DNA from 2 places in the Paraburkholderia caribensis genome. Region 1 is predicted to be linked to the other one. Evidence: riboswitches for the same ligand, from Rfam matches in the RefSeq annotation. Region 1 holds a riboswitch; the other holds the start of a gene.
The links. A riboswitch is a leader RNA that binds a small molecule or an ion and turns the genes downstream of it on or off. The one in region 1 is predicted to bind ZMP and ZTP.
Positions count from the first base shown of each region.

Region 2: another riboswitch for ZMP and ZTP. It lies ahead of C2L66_RS23405 (LysE family translocator); the one in region 1 lies ahead of glyA (serine hydroxymethyltransferase).

Region 1 covers NZ_CP026101.1:2,919,826-2,928,876, reverse strand. Annotated here, with positions in the region: gene ybgF (tol-pal system protein YbgF) at 1-214, opposite strand, end outside; gene pal (peptidoglycan-associated lipoprotein Pal) at 230-739, opposite strand; gene tolB (Tol-Pal system beta propeller repeat protein TolB) at 759-2,051, opposite strand; gene tolA (cell envelope integrity protein TolA) at 2,168-3,190, opposite strand; gene tolR (protein TolR) at 3,187-3,633, opposite strand; gene tolQ (protein TolQ) at 3,644-4,321, opposite strand; gene ybgC (tol-pal system-associated acyl-CoA thioesterase) at 4,487-4,957, opposite strand; gene ydfG (bifunctional NADP-dependent 3-hydroxy acid dehydrogenase/3-hydroxypropionate dehydrogenase YdfG) at 5,080-5,826, opposite strand; ZMP/ZTP riboswitch at 6,038-6,152, shown strand; gene glyA (serine hydroxymethyltransferase) at 6,337-7,584, shown strand; gene nrdR (transcriptional regulator NrdR) at 7,591-8,082, shown strand; gene C2L66_RS12920 (GspH/FimT family pseudopilin) at 8,255-8,815, shown strand; gene C2L66_RS12915 (prepilin-type N-terminal cleavage/methylation domain-containing protein) at 8,812-9,051, shown strand, end outside.
Region 2 covers NZ_CP026102.1:1,552,818-1,561,868, reverse strand. Annotated here, with positions in the region: gene C2L66_RS23420 (MFS transporter) at 1-579, shown strand, start outside; gene C2L66_RS23415 (YodC family protein) at 1,111-1,383, shown strand; gene C2L66_RS23405 (LysE family translocator) at 2,294-2,926, opposite strand; ZMP/ZTP riboswitch at 2,965-3,062, opposite strand; gene C2L66_RS23400 (DMT family transporter) at 3,108-3,425, opposite strand; gene C2L66_RS23395 (winged helix-turn-helix transcriptional regulator) at 3,508-3,921, shown strand; gene C2L66_RS23390 (epoxide hydrolase family protein) at 3,967-5,121, opposite strand; gene C2L66_RS23385 (superinfection immunity protein) at 5,157-5,465, opposite strand; gene C2L66_RS23380 (M20 family metallopeptidase) at 5,648-7,108, shown strand; gene C2L66_RS23375 (malate/lactate/ureidoglycolate dehydrogenase) at 7,210-8,310, shown strand; gene C2L66_RS23370 (crotonase/enoyl-CoA hydratase family protein) at 8,759-9,051, shown strand, end outside.

The DNA of each region.
Region 1 (9,051 bases):
TCAGCTGGTCGAGACGGTTGGACTGATCGAGGATCGTGCGTTGAGCCGCTGACAACTGGCTCGACAGACTCTCGGTCTTGGTGCGTAGATCGAGAATCGCCTGGCGAGCCTGATCGTCGTCGAACATGCCTGCATGCGCGGGCAAGGCCATCACGGCCGTTCCCGCGACGCAGGCGGCTGCGGCCATGCGCAGCCAGGAGAAACGGGGCGTCATACGGCTTGTCACCTATTACTGTTGATAGACGAGGTCCGCGCGGCGGTTTTGCGCCCACGATGCTTCGTCATGACCCGTAGCTTGCGGTTTTTCCTTGCCGAGGCTCACAGCTTCCATTTCCGAATCCGGAACGCCCAGCAGCGACAGCGAACGGCGAACAGCTTCAGCACGCTTCTGGCCGAGTGCCAGGTTGTATTCGCTCGTGCCGCGCTCGTCGGTGTTGCCCTGGATCAGGACGTGACGTTGCGGATGGCTCTTCAGATACTGTGCGTGTTGCTGCAGCAGCGGCTGGTAGTCGTCCTTGACCGAGTAGCTGTCGAAGTCGAAATAGATGCTGCGCTTGGCCAGCGGGCTATTCGGATCGTTCAACGGATCGACGTTCACCGTGGCGACATCGTTCGGATTAGGCTGCGCGCCCGTCGCGCCACCCTTGTTGGCGTTTTCGTCGAGCTTGACGCCCGAATGACATGCAGCCAGTGCACCGACCATACCTACGGCAAACGCGATACGAAGTTTGGACATCATGCTTCACTCTCCTTGTGTGTTATTGCATAAACGGGCCCCAGGAAGGCTCGCGTACGCTGCCTCCCTGAACGGACAGGACCTGCCGCGTCCGACCATCGGTCGATACTGCGGCCAACACGCCACGGCCGTTCACCTGAGTGGCGTAAAGAATGTACTGACCATTCGCCGCGAAGCTTGGCGATTCGTCATGTGTGGTGTCGGTGAGCGCCGTCGCGACGCCCGACTGCAGATCCTGGATATACAGCTTGAAGCCCCCGCCCGTGCGCGAGATGTATGCGAGCTGCTTGCCGTCCGGGCTCACGCGCGGACTCGTATTGTAGTTGCCCGTGAAGGTCACGCGCTGCGCGCCGCCTGCGGACTCGCCGCCGGCCGGCATCTTGTAGATCTGCGGCTGACCGCCACGGTCGCTGGTGAAGTAGATCGACTGGCCGTCAGGAGAGTAGGACGGCTCGGTGTCGATCGCGCTGCCTTGCGTGAGGCGGCGCAGGCCGCTGCCGTCGGCATTGACGGCGAAAATCTGCGTGTTGCCGGTGCGCGACAGCGCGACCGCGAGCGTGCGGCCATCGGGCGACCATGCGGGCGCGCTGTTGTTGCCCTTCTGGTCAGACACGACGACGCGGCGGCCGGTGGGCAGATCGTGGATGTAGACGATCGGCTTCTTCTTTTCGAACGATACATACGCGACCTTCGTGCCGTCCGGCGACCATGCCGGCGAGATGATCGGCTCGGGGCTGGAGAGGGCGATATGCGCGTCCTGGCCGTCGGAGTCGGAAATCTGCAGCTGATAACGGTTGCCCGTCTTGATCACGTACGACAGGCGCGTCGCGAACACGCCGCGGCCGCCCATCAGCTTCGCATAGATGTAGTCGGCAACCTTGTGCGCGCTCATGCGCAGGCCGCTTTCCGGGCTGACCAGTTCGAGCCCGCCGAGGCTTTGCTGGTTGACGGTGTCGTACAGCTTGAAGCGCACCTGGTACTGGCCGTTCGGCAGCCTGGTCACGCTGCCCGCGACGAACGCGTTGGCGCCCTTGGCCTTCCATGCGCCGAGATCGACGGAATCGCCTTCGGAAACGGGTGCGCTGCCGGCGTCGATATTGGTGAATTTACCGCTGCGCTGAAGGTCCTGGCGGACGATCGTGCTGATCTGCTGGGGAGAATTGGCCTCGTTGGCAAAATTTGCCGTGGCGATCGGGAACTGGGTGGACCCGACGCCCGTCACGAGGACGTTGAGTTGTGCATGGGCGGCACCGCCAGCGGCGATCAGACACGATGCGACGAGCGCTCGCAGGCCTAGCTTGGTCATCAAACTCATTCTGTATAGGTTCCCCAAAAACGAATTGCTAACACTTCACGACTACAAACAGACCGGCCTACGCAGATTTCGTTCCCGGTCCACCCGCGACAGCGTGCGAAACGGAAACGCCTGCGTCAGGCGGCCGGACGCAGCGTGATCGTAAAACTGCCGGGCGTCTTGCCGTCGATGTCCTGCGGCATCGGATCCGACCGCTGGACGGCCCGCAGTGCGGCGTCGTCCCACGCCTGGTTACCGCTGCTGCGAGTGACGGTTGCGCTCAGCAGCGTGCCCGTCGGCGAGCAGCGCACGGAGACGACCGTTTGCAGGCCCGATGTATCACCCGACCAGATGATGTTCGGACGCACGCGGCGCTGAACCTTCTCTGCATAGCCCGGCGACGCGGCGTTGCCGCCCGCGCCGCTGCCCGTGCCGCTCTTCGCGAGGCCGTTGCCCGTCGAGCCTTCGCCGCCCGCCATGCCTTGCAGCGCGGCGAGGCGCTGACGCCGTTCCGCGTCCACCTTCTGTTTCGCGGCTTCGGCGGCCTGCGCGGCGGCCTTCGCCTTGGCGGCCTTCGCCGCGTCAGCCTTGGCCTGCGCGTCGGCTTGCGCCTGCTTCGCTTCCTGTTCCTTTTGCTGTTCCTTCTGCTCTTCCTGCTGCTTCTTCAACTGCTCCTGCTTCTGCTGGGCGAGTTGCTGCTGCTTGAGCCTGTCGGCCTGTTGCTGCTGTTGCTGCTTGAGCTTCGCGGCGGCGGCCGCTGCTGCCTGGTCGGCGGCGAGCTGCTGCTGGCGTTTCGCCTCGGCTTCCTGCTGGGCCTGCAACTTCTGCTGGCGCTGCTGCTCGGCAAGTTCAGCCTGACGCTGCGCTTCCTGCTGCTTGCGCTTCTTTTCCTGCAGCGCGATATCGGCCTGTTCGTCGCTGACCTGCGGCGCGGGCTTCACGGGCGCGGGCGGCGGCACGACGGGACGCGGCGCCGGCACGTCGGGCACTTCCGTCCACAATTCGGCTTCGGCGCCCGCGGGCGTGCTGTTCTGCCAGTGGATGCCGTGATACAGGAAGAACCCCAGCAGCACGTGCATCAGCGCGGCGAGCGCGAACGCGCGCCACGTGCCGCGCTCGCGCGGCGGTCGAAGCGGGTAGGCGTTTTTCTGGCGGGTCATTGCGATTTGACGAGCAATCCAACGCGCTTGACGCCACGAGCCTTCAGGTCGGACATCACGTTCATCACGACTTCATACTTGACGGTCTTGTCGGCGGCGATCACGACGGGCTGGTCGGGATGCGAGGCCTGACGGTCGGTGACGAAGCTGCGCAGATCGGCCTGCGTCATCGTCTCCTGTTGCGTCGCGCCCGCGTCGTCCTTGTACTTGACGTTCATATTGCCGTCCGCCTTGATGTTGACGACGACGGGCGGCGTCTGCTGCTGCGGCGCGGCGCCGCCCACAGTCGGCAGGTTGACGATAGACGGCGCCACCAGCGGGGCCGTCACCATGAAGATCACGAGCAGCACGAGCATCACGTCGATGTACGGGACGACGTTGATGTCGGCCATGGCGCGGCGCGAGCGGCTGCCGCGCATGCTGGAACGGACTGAACCGGCCATCGTGGACTCCTTAATGGGCCTGGCGTTGCAGGATGTTCGAGAACTCTTCGATGAAGGTTTCGAAGCGGATCGCGAGGCGGTCGATATCGTGCGCGTAGCGGTTGTAGGCGACCACGGCGGGGATCGCGGCGAACAGGCCGATGGCCGTTGCCGTCAGCGCTTCGGCAATGCCGGGCGCGACGTTCGCGAGGGTAGCCTGCTGGACGTTCGCGAGGCCGCGGAATGCGTTCATGATGCCCCACACCGTGCCGAACAGACCGATATACGGGCTGACCGAGCCGACCGATGCGAGGAACGCGAGGTTGGCTTCGAGCACGTCCATTTCGCGCTGGAACGCGGCGCGCATGGCACGGCGCGCGCCGTCGAGAATCGCGCCCGGATCGTTGAGACGCTTTTCCTTGCCCTTCAGGAACTCACGCATGCCCGACTCGAAAATACGTTCGAGCGCGCCGATCGTGTGACGGTTGTTCGCGGCGCTCTGATACAGCGCCTGCAGGTCGCCGCCCGACCAGAAATCGCGTTCGAAGCGCTCAGTCTGCGCCCGCGCGCGGCGAATCGCAAACCACTTGCGGAAGATGAAAGTCCACGACATCAGCGACAGCAGCAACAGCAGCGCCATCACTGCCTGCGCCAGCAGGCTCGCGTTGAGAACGAGGGAAATGATCGACAGATCTTGTGTAGTGTTCATAGAGGTTCGTTGTAACGTCCCGGGTGCGGCGTCCGGCTGCAAGGTGGGTCGAAGCGTTCGGTTGGCATGCTGTTGGCAAACCGGAAGCTTCGGCGGGTTCTTCGCCGAACCATGCTTGGTCTTGTTGTGACCGTTACGAGTTCACTGTCCAGCTAACAACGACGCTCAGATACTCGCCGTTGACACGCTGGGACCCGGTTCGCGCCGCAATGCGGCGTGGACCGGCGGAGGAATGGCGGCCGGCTTCATCGATTGCGAGTCGACACAGCCGACGCGGATCGTGCCCGTTGCCAGTAGCGTGTCGTCGCGCCAGGCTTCCTGAGCGAAATCCACCGACGCGCGGCCAAGCCGCTCGATCCGGCTGACGATGCGCAGCATGTCGTCGAGCCGGGCCGGCGCGCGATAGTCGAGCGCGGTGCTGCGCACGACGAACAGCGCGCCCGTTTCTTCGGCCAGCTTGCGTTGATCGACGCCGCACGCGCGCAGCCATTCGGTGCGAGCGCGCTCGAAAAACTTCAGGTAGTTCGCGTAAAACACGATACCGCCGGCGTCGGTGTCTTCGTAATACACGCGAATCGGCCAGATAAAGCCGATTTCCGCGCCGGACTGACTGTCAGACATATTCATGGCGCGCATTTTACCGGAACGCAAAAGCGCGCCGCATTTTCGGGCACTTTCGTGCCTGGTTGCGTTCGGCCTGCACGACGGGCGCCGCGCCGGTGTCGCACGATCCAGCCGGCGCGGCGCGCCCGCGAAACCTAGCCGCGGTGGATGTTCAGGCCGGCAAACGACTGCGCAACGGGCATCAGCTCGATCGTATTGATGTTGACGTGCGCGGGGCGCGTCGCGATCCAGTAGATCGAGTCGGCGATGTCTTCGGCCGTGAGCGGCTGGACGTTCTGATAGACGCCCGCGGCTTTCTCGTCGTCGCCGCGGAAACGCACGTTCGAAAACTCGGTGCCGCCGCACAGGCCCGGTTCGATGTCCGTCACGCGAACGGGGGTGCCGTGCAGGTCGGCGCGCAGGTTCAGGCTGAACTGGCGCACGAACGCCTTGGTCGCGCCGTACACGTTGCCGCCCGGATACGGCCACGTGCCCGCCACCGAACCCAGATTGAACACATGTCCGCGGCTGCGCTCGATCATTCCCGGCAGGAAGGCGCGCGTGACCTGCACGAGGCCCGTGCAGTTGGTGTCGATCATCGTCGTCCAGTCGTCGAGCTCGGCGCGTTGCGCGGGTTCGAGCCCGAGCGCGAGGCCGGCGTTGTTGACGAGCACGTCGACGGCGGCAAAGTCGGCGGGCAGGGCGTTGGGGACGGCTTCGACGGCTGCGCGGTCGCGCACGTCGAGCTCGAAGGGCAGGAGGTTCTCGCCGAGTTCGTCGGCGAGTGCCTGCAGGCGGTCCTTGCGGCGCGCGGTTGCGACCACGCGATGGCCGCCCTTGACGAAAGCCCTGGCGATAGCGGCGCCGAACCCTGCGGACGCGCCGGTGACGAACACGATCATTGCTGTTCCCTGGTCTGTGAAGAAAGGCCACAAGCCTACTTCCAATGCGGCGATGCGGCAAGAATGACCCCGCCGCGCGAAGGCACGTTCGGGCGGGCTGCCGGGCAGCCGCTGCCGTGGCTGGGCGGGGCTTCTGGCTGCCGTGGCGGCGCGCTGGCGGGAGCGGTTGCCTCGGTTGCCTATTCGACCCGGTTCCAATAAACTAACGCGCTCACCCCTGCGTGACTGGCGATAGAACCCCATGCTGTCAAGCCTGACGGGTTCAAGGTGGAGCGTCCCACCGTGAAGCGCAGGGTGCCGTTTTGCCGTTCGCCTGGGCAGCCATGTTTCGCGCGCGCCGTCGTTTGCGCTGCCGGTGGTTGTCCTGACTCGCGTGTGCGGCACCTCCTTCATACGCCACGTCAAGGCTCCCACCATCAGCGGTGGCCAGCAGTGCTGCGTACCCAATACGCTCCCGGCACACGACCTGCGCACGATCCGGTCAACCTGAACACACTTAACGGAACCAGCATGTTTGACAAAGCCCAAAGCACCATCGCCAATGTCGATCCGGAAATCTGGAAGGCAATCCAGGACGAAGACCGCCGTCAGGAAGAGCACATCGAACTGATCGCGTCGGAAAACTACACGAGCCCGGCCGTGATGGCCGCGCAGGGCTCGCAGCTCACCAACAAGTACGCCGAAGGCTACCCCGGCAAGCGCTACTACGGCGGTTGCGAATACGTCGACGTCGTCGAGCAGCTGGCTATCGACCGCGTGAAGCAGCTGTTCGGCGCCGAAGCCGCGAACGTTCAGCCGAACTCGGGCTCGCAGGCCAACCAGGGCGTGTTCTTCGCGATGCTCAAGCCGGGCGACACGATCATGGGCATGAGCCTCGCGCACGGCGGCCATCTGACGCACGGCTCCCCCGTCAACATGTCGGGCAAGTGGTTCAACGTGGTCAGCTACGGCCTGAACGAAGCCGAAGACATCGACTACGACGCCGCAGAGAAGCTGGCTCAGGAGCACAAGCCGAAGATCATCGTCGCGGGCGCGTCGGCGTTTGCGCTGCGCATCGACTTCGAGCGCCTGTCGAAGATCGCGAAGTCGGTTGGCGCGTACCTGATGGTCGACATGGCCCACTACGCCGGTCTGATCGCCGCGGGCGTGTACCCGAACCCGGTGCCGTTCGCCGACTTCGTCACGACCACCACGCATAAGAGCCTGCGCGGCCCGCGCGGCGGCGTGATCCTGATGAAGGCGGAGTTCGAGAAGCAGATCAACTCGGCCATTTTCCCGGGCATCCAGGGTGGACCGCTGATGCACGTGATCGCGGGCAAGGCCGTGGCGTTCAAGGAAGCGCTGGCGCCGGAATTCAAGGAGTACCAGCAACACGTGGTCGACAACGCGCGCGTGCTGGCTGAAACGCTCGTCAAGCGCGGTCTGCGCATCGTGTCGGGCCGCACGGAAAGCCACGTCATGCTGGTCGACCTGCGCGCCAAGAAGATCACGGGCAAGGCAGCGGAAGCGGCGCTGGGCGCGGCGCACATCACCGTGAACAAGAACGCGATTCCGAACGATCCGGAAAAGCCGTTCGTGACGAGCGGCATCCGCCTCGGTTCGCCCGCCATGACCACGCGCGGCTTCGGCACGAAGGAAGCCGAGCAGGTCGGCAACCTGATCGCCGACGTGCTGGACAATCCGGAAGACACGGCTACGATCGAACGCGTGCGCGCGCAGGTCGCCGAGTTGACCCAGCGCTTCCCGGTCTACCGCTAAGCCGCCATGCGCTGCCCCTTCTGCCGGCATGACGATACACAGGTCGTCGACTCGCGTGTGTCCGAAGATGGCGCCGCGATCCGGCGCCGCCGCCGCTGCCCGGCCTGCGACAAGCGTTTCACGACGTACGAGCGGGTCGAGTTGGCGTTGCCCTCGGTCGTCAAGAAGGATGGCAGCCGCACGGAGTTCGACCGCCGCAAGATCGTCGCGAGCATGCAACTGGCGCTGCGCAAGCGTCCAGTTGCTGCCGACGCCATCGACGCAGCCGCGTCGCGCATCGAGTATCAGTTGCTCGGCAGCGGCGAGCGCGAAGTGCGCAGCGAAAAACTGGGCGAGCTCGTGATGAACGAGCTGCGCGCCCTCGACACCATCGCGTACGTGCGCTTTGCTTCCGTGTACCGGCGTTTTGAAGACGTCTCCGAGTTCGAGGACGTCATTGAAGAGTTTCGCCGGATGAACGCTCCCGCCGCACCCGCGAAGCCTTCCCGCAAGCGCTGATTTGTCGCGCATCTGCATTTTCTCTCCCTGAAGTTCTGCCGCGAATTCACCTGATGCACGGACATTCTCGTGCAGGGATTCGTGCGTCCGCCACCTGGCCATCCGGCTAATTGTGGGCGTCGTTGGGCATCGTTAGAGTCGTCGCATTCTTGTCGGAAATCGAGGAATGCTGATGAAACGGAATGCTCATACGCGGCCCGCGTGCCGTGGGTTCACGCTGTTCGAAACGCTTGTCGTGATCGCATTGCTCGCGATCGTCGCGACTTTGACGGTGCCGTCGTTCGTTGCGTGGCGCGTGCGCGATCAGGTCGACGCGCGCGCCCGCGCACTGTTGTCCACGCTCAGTTACGCGCGCGGCGAGGCATTGCGGCGCGGCGCGCGCGTGACCGTGTGCCGGATCGATGCCGCGCGGCACTGTCTCGCGGCGGGGCAGCCGTGCAAAACGGGTGTCGTCGACTGGTCTTGTGGGTGGGCCGTGATGATCGAGCACGGCGGCGGCTTCTATCCGTTGCGCGCACAGACCGACCTTGCGCCCGTCAGCATCGTCGGCGCACTCACCAATCTCACCTTCACGCCACCCGCGGGCCAGGCCTACGGCAGCTTTCGCAGCTTCGATATCGGCCCGCGTGTCGAATCGAAGGCGACGCAAGGCAAAGAGTGGCGGCGCTGCATCCGCATCGCGGCGGGTGGGCGGGCGCGCATTGTCGACGGCGCGTGCGGAGCGGCGGCATGACGCGCGCCCGTCTTGTCTCGCAGCGCGGTCAGAGCCTGCTTGAAGTACTCGTCGCGGTGACCGTCACGGCCGTCACCGTGCTTGGTCTGATTGCCGTGCAGTTGTCGATTGCGCGCGACGCGCGTGCAAGGTCTTATCGCGAGCAGGCCGCACTCGTCGCCGATGCGATCGCCGAGGCGGCGCGCGCGCCGAATCGCAACGATGCGGCAATCTCGCAATGGCGAACGCGTGCCGCG
Region 2 (9,051 bases), on a different replicon from region 1:
TATTGCAATAGCGCGTTCTTTCTCACGTACGGCATCTATCTGCAGACGGGTTTGCACTGGACGCCGCTGCAATCCGGCATCGCGATCATGCCGTTCGCGCTCGGCTTCGTCGCCGGGCCGCTGACGTCGCCCGCGGTGGTGCGGCGCATCGGGGCTTATGTGCTGACGCTCGGCTTTTCGATGATGGCGCTTGGTTTCGCGGTGACGGGCTGGGCTGCGACGCACGCGGCGCTCGGTGCATCGTTTTATGCCGGGCTCGTTCTTGCCGGCGTCGGGCAAGGGCTCGTGTTGCCGTCCATCATGCGCATCGTGCTCGGCGAAGTGGAGCCGGCGAAGGCGGGGCTTGCATCGGGCGTGGTGACGTCGACGCTACAGATCGGCTCGGCGTTCGGCACGGCTGCCATTAGCGGCGCGTTCTTTGGCGCATTGTCGGCGAACGCATCGGCGGCCGGCTATGCGTATGCGTTCCAGCGCAGCCTTGCGATCAACGCGGTTTTGATGGTGATCTGTATTGCGCTCAGCGTGACGTTGGTCCGGCATCAGCAGCGCGCTTCCTTGCGGGCGATCAAGGCCGCTTAGGGAAAATCCCGAGCGGCTGCATTTTTGTTTTTTGACGGAACAAAAATACGCGTGAAAATCATCTGATAACGTTTTCAGCGTATGCGTCATACGATTGCAGCCATGGTGCATTGCGCATTGCAACTATTGTTTCTCGTTCAGCAGTGATGCGCTTATTCACAGATGGCGGCGTTCAAGCGTGGCGCATGGTTTTTAGACCGGTAATAACGCGCAGAATGTCAGTATCGTGACGGTGGGTGGCCGGGCTTATTTACGTATACCCTGAACATTCGCCTAAACTGCGGTTGGACCGTGCTGCGCGACAACATGCCGCCTTTACTGACAGGCGATTGCCGGACTAAACAATAAAGGACGAACGTTCGAGATATCCGCCTGTCTATTTCGGTTTTGCTGCAAACGCTTCCAATAAAAATTACTTGCTGCCGAAATATTCGATTGTTAATCTTCCCCCACTCTTAATAATTCGTTGGACGGCGGTGCGTTTATGGCAGTGAATTTCCAGCCAGCCTAATGCTTATAACGGGGACATCCATGCTGACTGCTACTTTCGACGCATTTGACACGACGCAAACGGTGCAAATCATGGTCGGTGACGTGGTGACGCTCAAAGCGGGCGGGCCGCGGATGACGGTGACTTATGCCGGGGCGATTGCCCGGAAAACGGGAGAATGGCTCGTTTGCCAGTGGTTCGATGACCATGGCGAATTGCGGCAGGAAACCTTCGGGCAGGATGAGGTGTGGCGGCAGCCACGGTCAATTCCGGCGGGGTTGGTGCATAAGTTTGTGGGTGGGGTTTCGGTTTGAACGTGGGGGGCTTTGTCGCTCTGCGGTTTGGTTGTTTGGCCTTTGCGCTGGCATCCGCGCTACGTTTCCGTGCTTCACGCGTTGCCCCTGTGCGGGGCGGCACCTACTTTTCTTTGCCGCCGCAAAGAAAAGTAGGCAAAAGAAAGCGGCTCACACCGCCAGCGCTAATACTTGCCTGAGGGCCCCCAAAGGTTCTTACGCTTCACACGGCAATCACGTGACTCACGTTCGTTGCCAACGCGCTGAATAAGCGCCTCACCCGCTTCATATCCCCGCGTTTCAGCACGCCGCGCCAGACAATCCACGGCCGCCCAGGTGGCAAACTGTGTGTCGGCTTTCGCGCCATACGCGCACCACTCCGGACCCGATAGCGCACGCCTCCCACCCTGTAAGAGCGCCAAGCCATACGACGCGACAACCTACACACAGTTTGCCACCTGGGCGGCACATACCATTCGCTGCCGCTGGCACATGTACGGGTGTTTGAAGTGGGTGAGGCGCTCATTCAGCGCGTTGGCAACGCACACGAACAAGGGCGTTGCCGTGTGAAGGGTGGGGACGTTGGGGGCCCGTGGACAAAGGTCAAGGGCTGGCGGTGTGAGCCGCTTTCTTTTGCCTACTTTTCTTTGCGGCGGCAAAGAAAAGTAGGTGCCGCCCCGCACAGGGGCAACGCTTGAAGCACGCTAACGGATCGCGGATGCCAGCGCGGGGTCATGAGGCGGATGCCAGCGCAACAGCCAAGAACACAACATCAAAACCAAAACCAAAACCAAAACCAAAACCAAAACCAAAACCAAAACCAAAACCAAAACCAAAACCAAAACCAAAACCAAAACCAAAACCAAAACCAAAACCAAAACCAAAACCAAAACCAAAACCAAAACCAAAACCAAAACCAAAACATCAAAACCTACCGCCCCGCGTCCATCCCCATCCTAACCGCGAGCCCAGCAAGCACCGTCCCCATCATCCACCGCTGCACCACGACCCACGTCGGCTTCCTCGCGAGAAACACAGCAATCGATCCCGCCGTCATCGCGACGGCCGAATTAACCGAAATGCTCAGCACGATCTGAACCACACCGAACATCAGCGATTGCCCAAGCACACTCCCATACTGCGGATCAATAAACTGCGGCAGCAGCGAAAGATAAAGCACCGCAATCTTCGGATTCAGCAAATTCGTGATAAAGCCCATCGTGAACAGCTTGCGCGGACTATCGACGGGCAGATCGCGCACCTGGAACGGCGAGCGTCCGCCCGGCTTCACAGCCTGCCACGCGAGATAGAGCAGATACAGCGCGCCACCAAACCGCAGCGTGTCATACGCGAACGGCACAGCAAGCAGCAACGCCGTAATGCCGAACGCGGCACAGAACATATAAACCACGAAACCCAGCGCCACGCCGCCAAGCGAAATCAGACCAGCCACGCGCCCCTGGCAGATCGACCGCGAGATCAGATAGATCATATTGGGCCCGGGCGTGAGCGCCATACCGAGCGCGACAACGGCAAATGCAACGAGATGCGAGGTTTGAGGCATTGCGTGAGCTCCTTGAAGGAAGACCGATCGAACGATCAAGGCAAGGCCCAGGCGCGCGGCGTGACGGGATCTGCATCCCGGTTCGCGCTCCCCGGTGGTGATCCACCTCGATTGAGCGCCAGTCGCGCGAACAGCGAATTGTTTCGCGCGCTGCCGTCGCATGCCAGATACAAAAAGCGCACTACCCGTCGATACACTTGAGCGCCGCCGCCGCGCCAACGATCATCGCCATGCACGCGATGCGCGGCGCCGACACGGGATCGCCGAACAGCACGATGCCGAGCAGCGTGATGCCCATCGACCCGATGCCCGTCCACACGACATACGCGGTGCCTGCGGGCAGGTGCTTCATCGCGAGCGTCAGCAGGAAGACGCTCGCAAGCGCGGCCGCCACGCCGCCGACGCTCGGCCAGAAACGCGTCCAGCCATTCGCATACTTGAGCGCGAGACCCATCAGGATTTCAACGACGCTTGCCGCGAGCAGGATTAACCACGCCATCACTACCTCCATTTGAAGAATGGACGCAGCGTAGAGGTATAGTGACCCGCTGACCATTACGCACCTTCTGGTAACCATGGCAATGTCCGCGCCGGACCATTCCGTCGACGTCCCGCACGACGCGCAGCACCCAGGCAACGTATTCGACGAGGCCTGTTCGTCGCGGCTCGCGCTTGAACTGATCGCGAGTAAATGGACACTGCTGATCCTGCCCGCGCTGCAAAACGGACCGATGCGCAACAACGCGCTGCTGCGCAAGATTGGCGGTATTTCGCAGAAGGTGCTGTCGCAGACGCTGCGCGAACTGGAGCGCAACGGCCTCGTGATCCGCGACGTGTGCGGCACGAAACCTTTGCATGTCGAATATCGGTTGAGCGCGCTCGGGCTGTCGTTGAGCGACGCACTCGTCACGCTCGACCGCTGGGCGGAAACGCACGGCGGCGCGCTCGACGCCGCGCGCGAGCGCTTCGATACGCTTGCACAGTCGCGTCGCTAACGTCGATAACGTCGCTAGCGTCGATAACGACGCGCGATTGAACGCTCAGCCGCGCAGCGGCCGGAAAAAACGCCGAATCTCTTCAGCGAGCAGCGCGGGCTGTTCCATCGCGGCGAAGTGCCCGCCGCGCGGCATATCCGCGAACTGCGTGACGTTGAACACACGTTCGATCCACGAACGCGGCGGCCGGCTGATCTCCTTCGGAAAGCGCGCAAAGCCGAGCGGCGGCGTGACGCGCTGGCCGGGCTCGAAGCGCAATGGCCGCGCGCGCGTTTCCGCGTAGAGCCGCATCGACGAGCCGATCGTCTGCGTGTGCCAGTACAAGGACAGATCGGTCAGCAACTGGTCCTTCGAAAACACGCGCTCCACGTCGCCGTCGCAATCGCTCCACGCACGGAATTTCTCGACGATCCACGCAGCCAGTCCCGCCGGCGAATCGTTCAACGCAAACGCCGCGGTGTTCGGCTTCGTCGCGTGCAGGTGCGCGTAGGCGCCTTCGGCATCGGCAAATACGGCCCTCGATGCGAGGAAATCCCGCTCTTCCTGCGTGATGGACGGATCGTCGGGCGGGACGCCCGGCGCATATGAACTCGGCAGGAAGTTGAGATGAATGCCGTCGACATGCTGCGCATGGCCGGCCGCCAACGCGATCGACACCGCCGCGCCCAGATCGCCGCCCTGCGCGCCAAAGCGCGTGTAGCCGAGGCCGCGCATCAGCTCCACCCACAGGCCGGCGATCGCGAACACCGACATGCCCGGCTTCGAAGGCCGTTCCGAAAAGCCATAGCCGGGCATCGACGGAACGACGACATCGAATGCGTCGGCAGGGTCCGCGCCGAACGACGCCGGGTCGCACAGCTGCGGCAACAGTTCGGCGAACTCGATGAACGAGCCTGGCCAGCCATGCGTGATGACGAGCGGGTAGGGCTTCGGCCCCGTGCCGCGCCGATGCACGAAATGCACGGCCAGATCGCCGAGCTGCGCGACGAATTGCGGCTCCTGGTTGAGCCGCGTTTCCGTCGCACGCCAGTCGTACCCGCTCGCCCAGTAATCGACGAGATCGCGCAAATAGTTCATGTCGGTGCCGAGCGCCCAGGGCGCGCTGTCGAAGGTGTCGGGCCAGCGTGTTTGCGCGAGGCGCGTCTTGAGCGCGGCAAGCTCGAAGTCGGGAATCGAAATCCGGAACGGAGTGATTTGCATCGTGTGGTCCTGGTCGTTGAGCGGCAGGCTGCGTGCTACTTGGCCGAACGGTCGCGCGATTCGCGCATCCGCACGCGCTCGCCGAGCCCCTTCGTAAAGCTTCGCATGCTGATGATGCGCCGCGAGCGCACCACTTCGCCTTCCAGATTGACGGGTGGATTCGGCTGCCACGCCCAGTACATCGCGATCATCCAGCCGAACACCGTCCAGCCCATGCATGCATTGAACAGGGCAAGGGTCAGCATGTCGTAGCGCTTGCGGCGGTCGGCGATGATGGACGGCAGGAAGTACAGCCCCAGCGCGGCGAAGGCCGCGACGCCTTGTATCATCATCACGGTGTTCATCGAGCCTCCACAGACGTGCCATCTATCTTTCCATTGTCGCGCGATCGGGCATCGTTCGCTTGCGGTTTGAAGGGCGATTGCAAGGCAGGTGCCCTTGTTGTTTACATGAGGTTCACACGAATTCGGCAAGCCGCGCCGTAAGGTCTATCATGTGCGTTTCGACTGCACCGGATCCCGCCATCATGATCTCCGACGATACCCAACAGGCTCAAAAGCTGAATCACGACACACTGCGCGAATTCGTCGATCGCAAATGGAACGACGAGATCGTGCCGGCGCTCACCGACTACATCGCCGTGCCCGCGAAGAGCCCGGCGTTCGATGCCGACTGGGAAAAACACGGCTATATCGAGCGCGTGATCACGGAAGCCGCGAAGTGGGCGGAGCAGCAGCCCGTGCGCGGACTGAAGCTGGAAATCGTGCGTCTGCCGGGCCGCACGCCCGTGATCTTCTTCGAATCGCCCGCCACGCGCTCGGGCAGCACGGACACCATCGTGCTGTACGGTCACCTCGACAAGCAGCCGGAGTTCGACGGCTGGCGCAACGACCTCGGCCCGTGGACGCCGAAGCTCGAAGACGGCAAGCTCTATGGCCGCGGCGGCGCCGACGACGGCTACGCGATCTACGCCAGCCTCACGGCGCTGGCCGCGCTCGACGCGCAAGGCATCGAACGGCCGCGCTGCGTCGGCCTGATCGAAACCTGCGAAGAGTCGGGCAGCTACGACCTGCTGCCGTACGTCGACGCCTTGCGCGAGCGGCTCGGCAAGGTCGGCCTCGTCGTGTGCCTCGACTCGGGCGCGGGCAACTACGATCAGCTGTGGCTCACCACGTCGCTGCGCGGCCTCGTGTCCGGCGACCTCGAAGTGCAGGTGCTCGACGAGGGCATTCACTCGGGCGGCTACGGCGGCATCGCGCCGTCGAGCTTCCGCATCATGCGGCAAATGTTCGAGCGCCTCGAAGACGCCGCCGACGGCACGCTGCTGCCCAAGGGCTTCCATTGCCCGGTTCCGCTCGACCGTCTCGACGAAGCCGAAGCGACCGCGAAGATTCTCGGCGACGATGTGTGGAAAAAACTGCCGTGGGCCTGCGGCCAGGACGGCGGCCCCGTGCTGCCGACCACCACCGATCCGAAAGAAGCGCTGCTCAATTCGACGTGGCGTCCGTCGCTGTCGGTGACGGGCGCGGCGGGTCTGCCGTCGCTCGCGGATGCGGGCAACGTGCTGCGTCCGCGCACCGCGTTCAAGCTGTCGCTGCGTCTGCCGCCGCTCGTCGACGCAGAAAACGCGGTGCAGCAGCTGAAGTCGCTGCTGGAGTTCGATCCGCCGTACAACGCGAAGGTCACGTTCAAGCCGGACGCGGGCGCCGCGACGGGCTGGAACGCGCCGGAACTCGCGCCGTGGCTCGGCACGGCGCTGAACAACGCGTCGCGCCAGCACTTCGGCGCGGACGTCGCGTTCATCGGGCAGGGCGGCACGATCCCGCTGATGAACGTGCTGAAGGCGGGCTTTCCGACCTCGCAGTTCATGGTGTGCGGCGTGCTCGGGCCGAAGTCGAACGCGCACGGTCCGAACGAGTTCCTGCATGTGCCGTACGGCAAGAAGCTGACCGCGGCGGTCGCCGAGGTGATCGCCGCCGCGCCTTGAGGTCCGTCCCGAACGTTCGACGCTGAAGCGTTATTTCGCGTGAGAGAAGCCGGCGGCTTCTCTCACTGTCTATCTGTTTCCTTTGACGAACCGATCATCGAATGAACGACACGCACGCTCCCCGTATTCCCGTCGACCACCTGCACGCCTACGTGCGCGCGATATGGGAGCAGGCGGGCAGTTCGCCGCGTGAAGCCCGGCTCGTCGCCGATCACCTCGTCGCGGCCAATCTCACGGGACACGATTCGCATGGCGTCGGCATGATTCCGCGCTATGTCGATTCGCTGCGCGATCGCGAGCTGAAGCTGAATGGGCATGCGCGCGTCGTGAAGGATGTCGGCGCGGTGTTGACCGTCGACGGCGGCAAGGGCTTCGGCCAGGTCGTCGCGCACGAGGCGATGGAACTCGGCATCGAGCGTGCGAAAAAGCTCGGCGTGTGTGCCGTCGCGCTGCGCAACGCGCATCACATCGGGCGGATCGGGCATTGGGCCGAGCAGTGCGCGAAGGCGGGCCTCGCGTCGTTTCACTTCGTCAACGTGGCGGGCGATCCGCTCGTTGCGCCATTCGGCGGCGCGGACCGCCGCATCGGCACGAATCCGTTTTGCGCGGCCTTTCCGCGCGAGGGCAGGGCGCCGCTCGTGCTCGACTTCGCGACGAGCGCCGTCGCTTACGGCAAGACGCGCGTGGCGTACAACCAGGGCAAGCAGGTGCCGCCCGGCTCGCTGATCGACCACGAAGGCGAGCCGACCGTCGAGCCGAAAGTGATGATGGAAGCGCCGTTCGGCGCGCTGATGCCGGTCGGCGGACAGGCGGGCGGGCACAAGGGCTTCGGCCTCGCGGCGATGTGCGAGATTTTCGGCGGCGCGCTGTCGGGCGGCTACACGACCCACGAGGACACGCTGCAAAAGACCCATGCGATCATCAACTGCATGCTGTCGGTGATCGCCGATCCTGCCGCATTCGATGCGCCCAACGCCGAGGCCGAGGCGGACTCGTTCGTCGAATGGGTGAAGGCGTCGCCGCTCGCGGGCGGCGCGGAGTGCATCTATGCGCCGGGCGAGCCGGAGCGCGCGACGCGCGCCGAGCGCGAGGCCAACGGCATTCCCGTCGATCCGCAGACGTGGCGGCAGATCCGCGAGGCCGCGCTCGCGGCGGGCCTGTCGCAGGAAATCGCCGATCGCTGGTCCGCGCGCTTGCAGTAAAGCGCACCGTCACTGCGCATGCCGTTGCATGCGCACCGATCGACGGGCGCGCGTCGAGCACCGACTGCCCTTCACGACTGACAGCGGCGGTTTTGCCCGTTTGCCGCTTTTTGCCTCTGCTCGCCACGAATTCACAAAACAATGCAATCAGAATAATTTCGGATTGCACTAAAACGTTCGCCGCACGCATTCGCCGGAATTAAAACAGATATTCTAATTACCGCTTTGCGCCCTTATTGAAGCGGCGGTGAAAACGCTTGTTCGAAGTTTTATTTCAGGCGGCAATCGTTTGCGCCAGCCGCGCCTGGCAAGAAGCCCGCCCAGCGGGCGTCGCCATACTTATGAAGAACTGCATGCTTCTGTTGGTTAGGCCGCCCCACCAGATTCTGGTCTGTTTTAGGCTCGCAATGCTTCACCCGGGTTTTTAACTTCAAAAGGACCAGTCAAAATGAATCTGCAAAACCATCACGCCTGCCGTCCGTTCCTCGAAGCTGGCAAGCTGTCGCAAATCTCCGCGTATTACGAAGAAGAGCGCAACGTCATGTGGATGATGTTGCGCGCGCAACCGCGTCCATGCTTCAACCTCGAACTGGTGCACGACATTCTCGAACTCGCGCGGGCCGCGCGCGATTCCAATGTGCGCATCGATTTTTGGGTGACAGGCTCCGTGATTCCGACCATGTTCAACGTCGGCGGCGATCTCAGCTTTTTTGCCGACGCAATCCGCGCAGGCCGACGCCA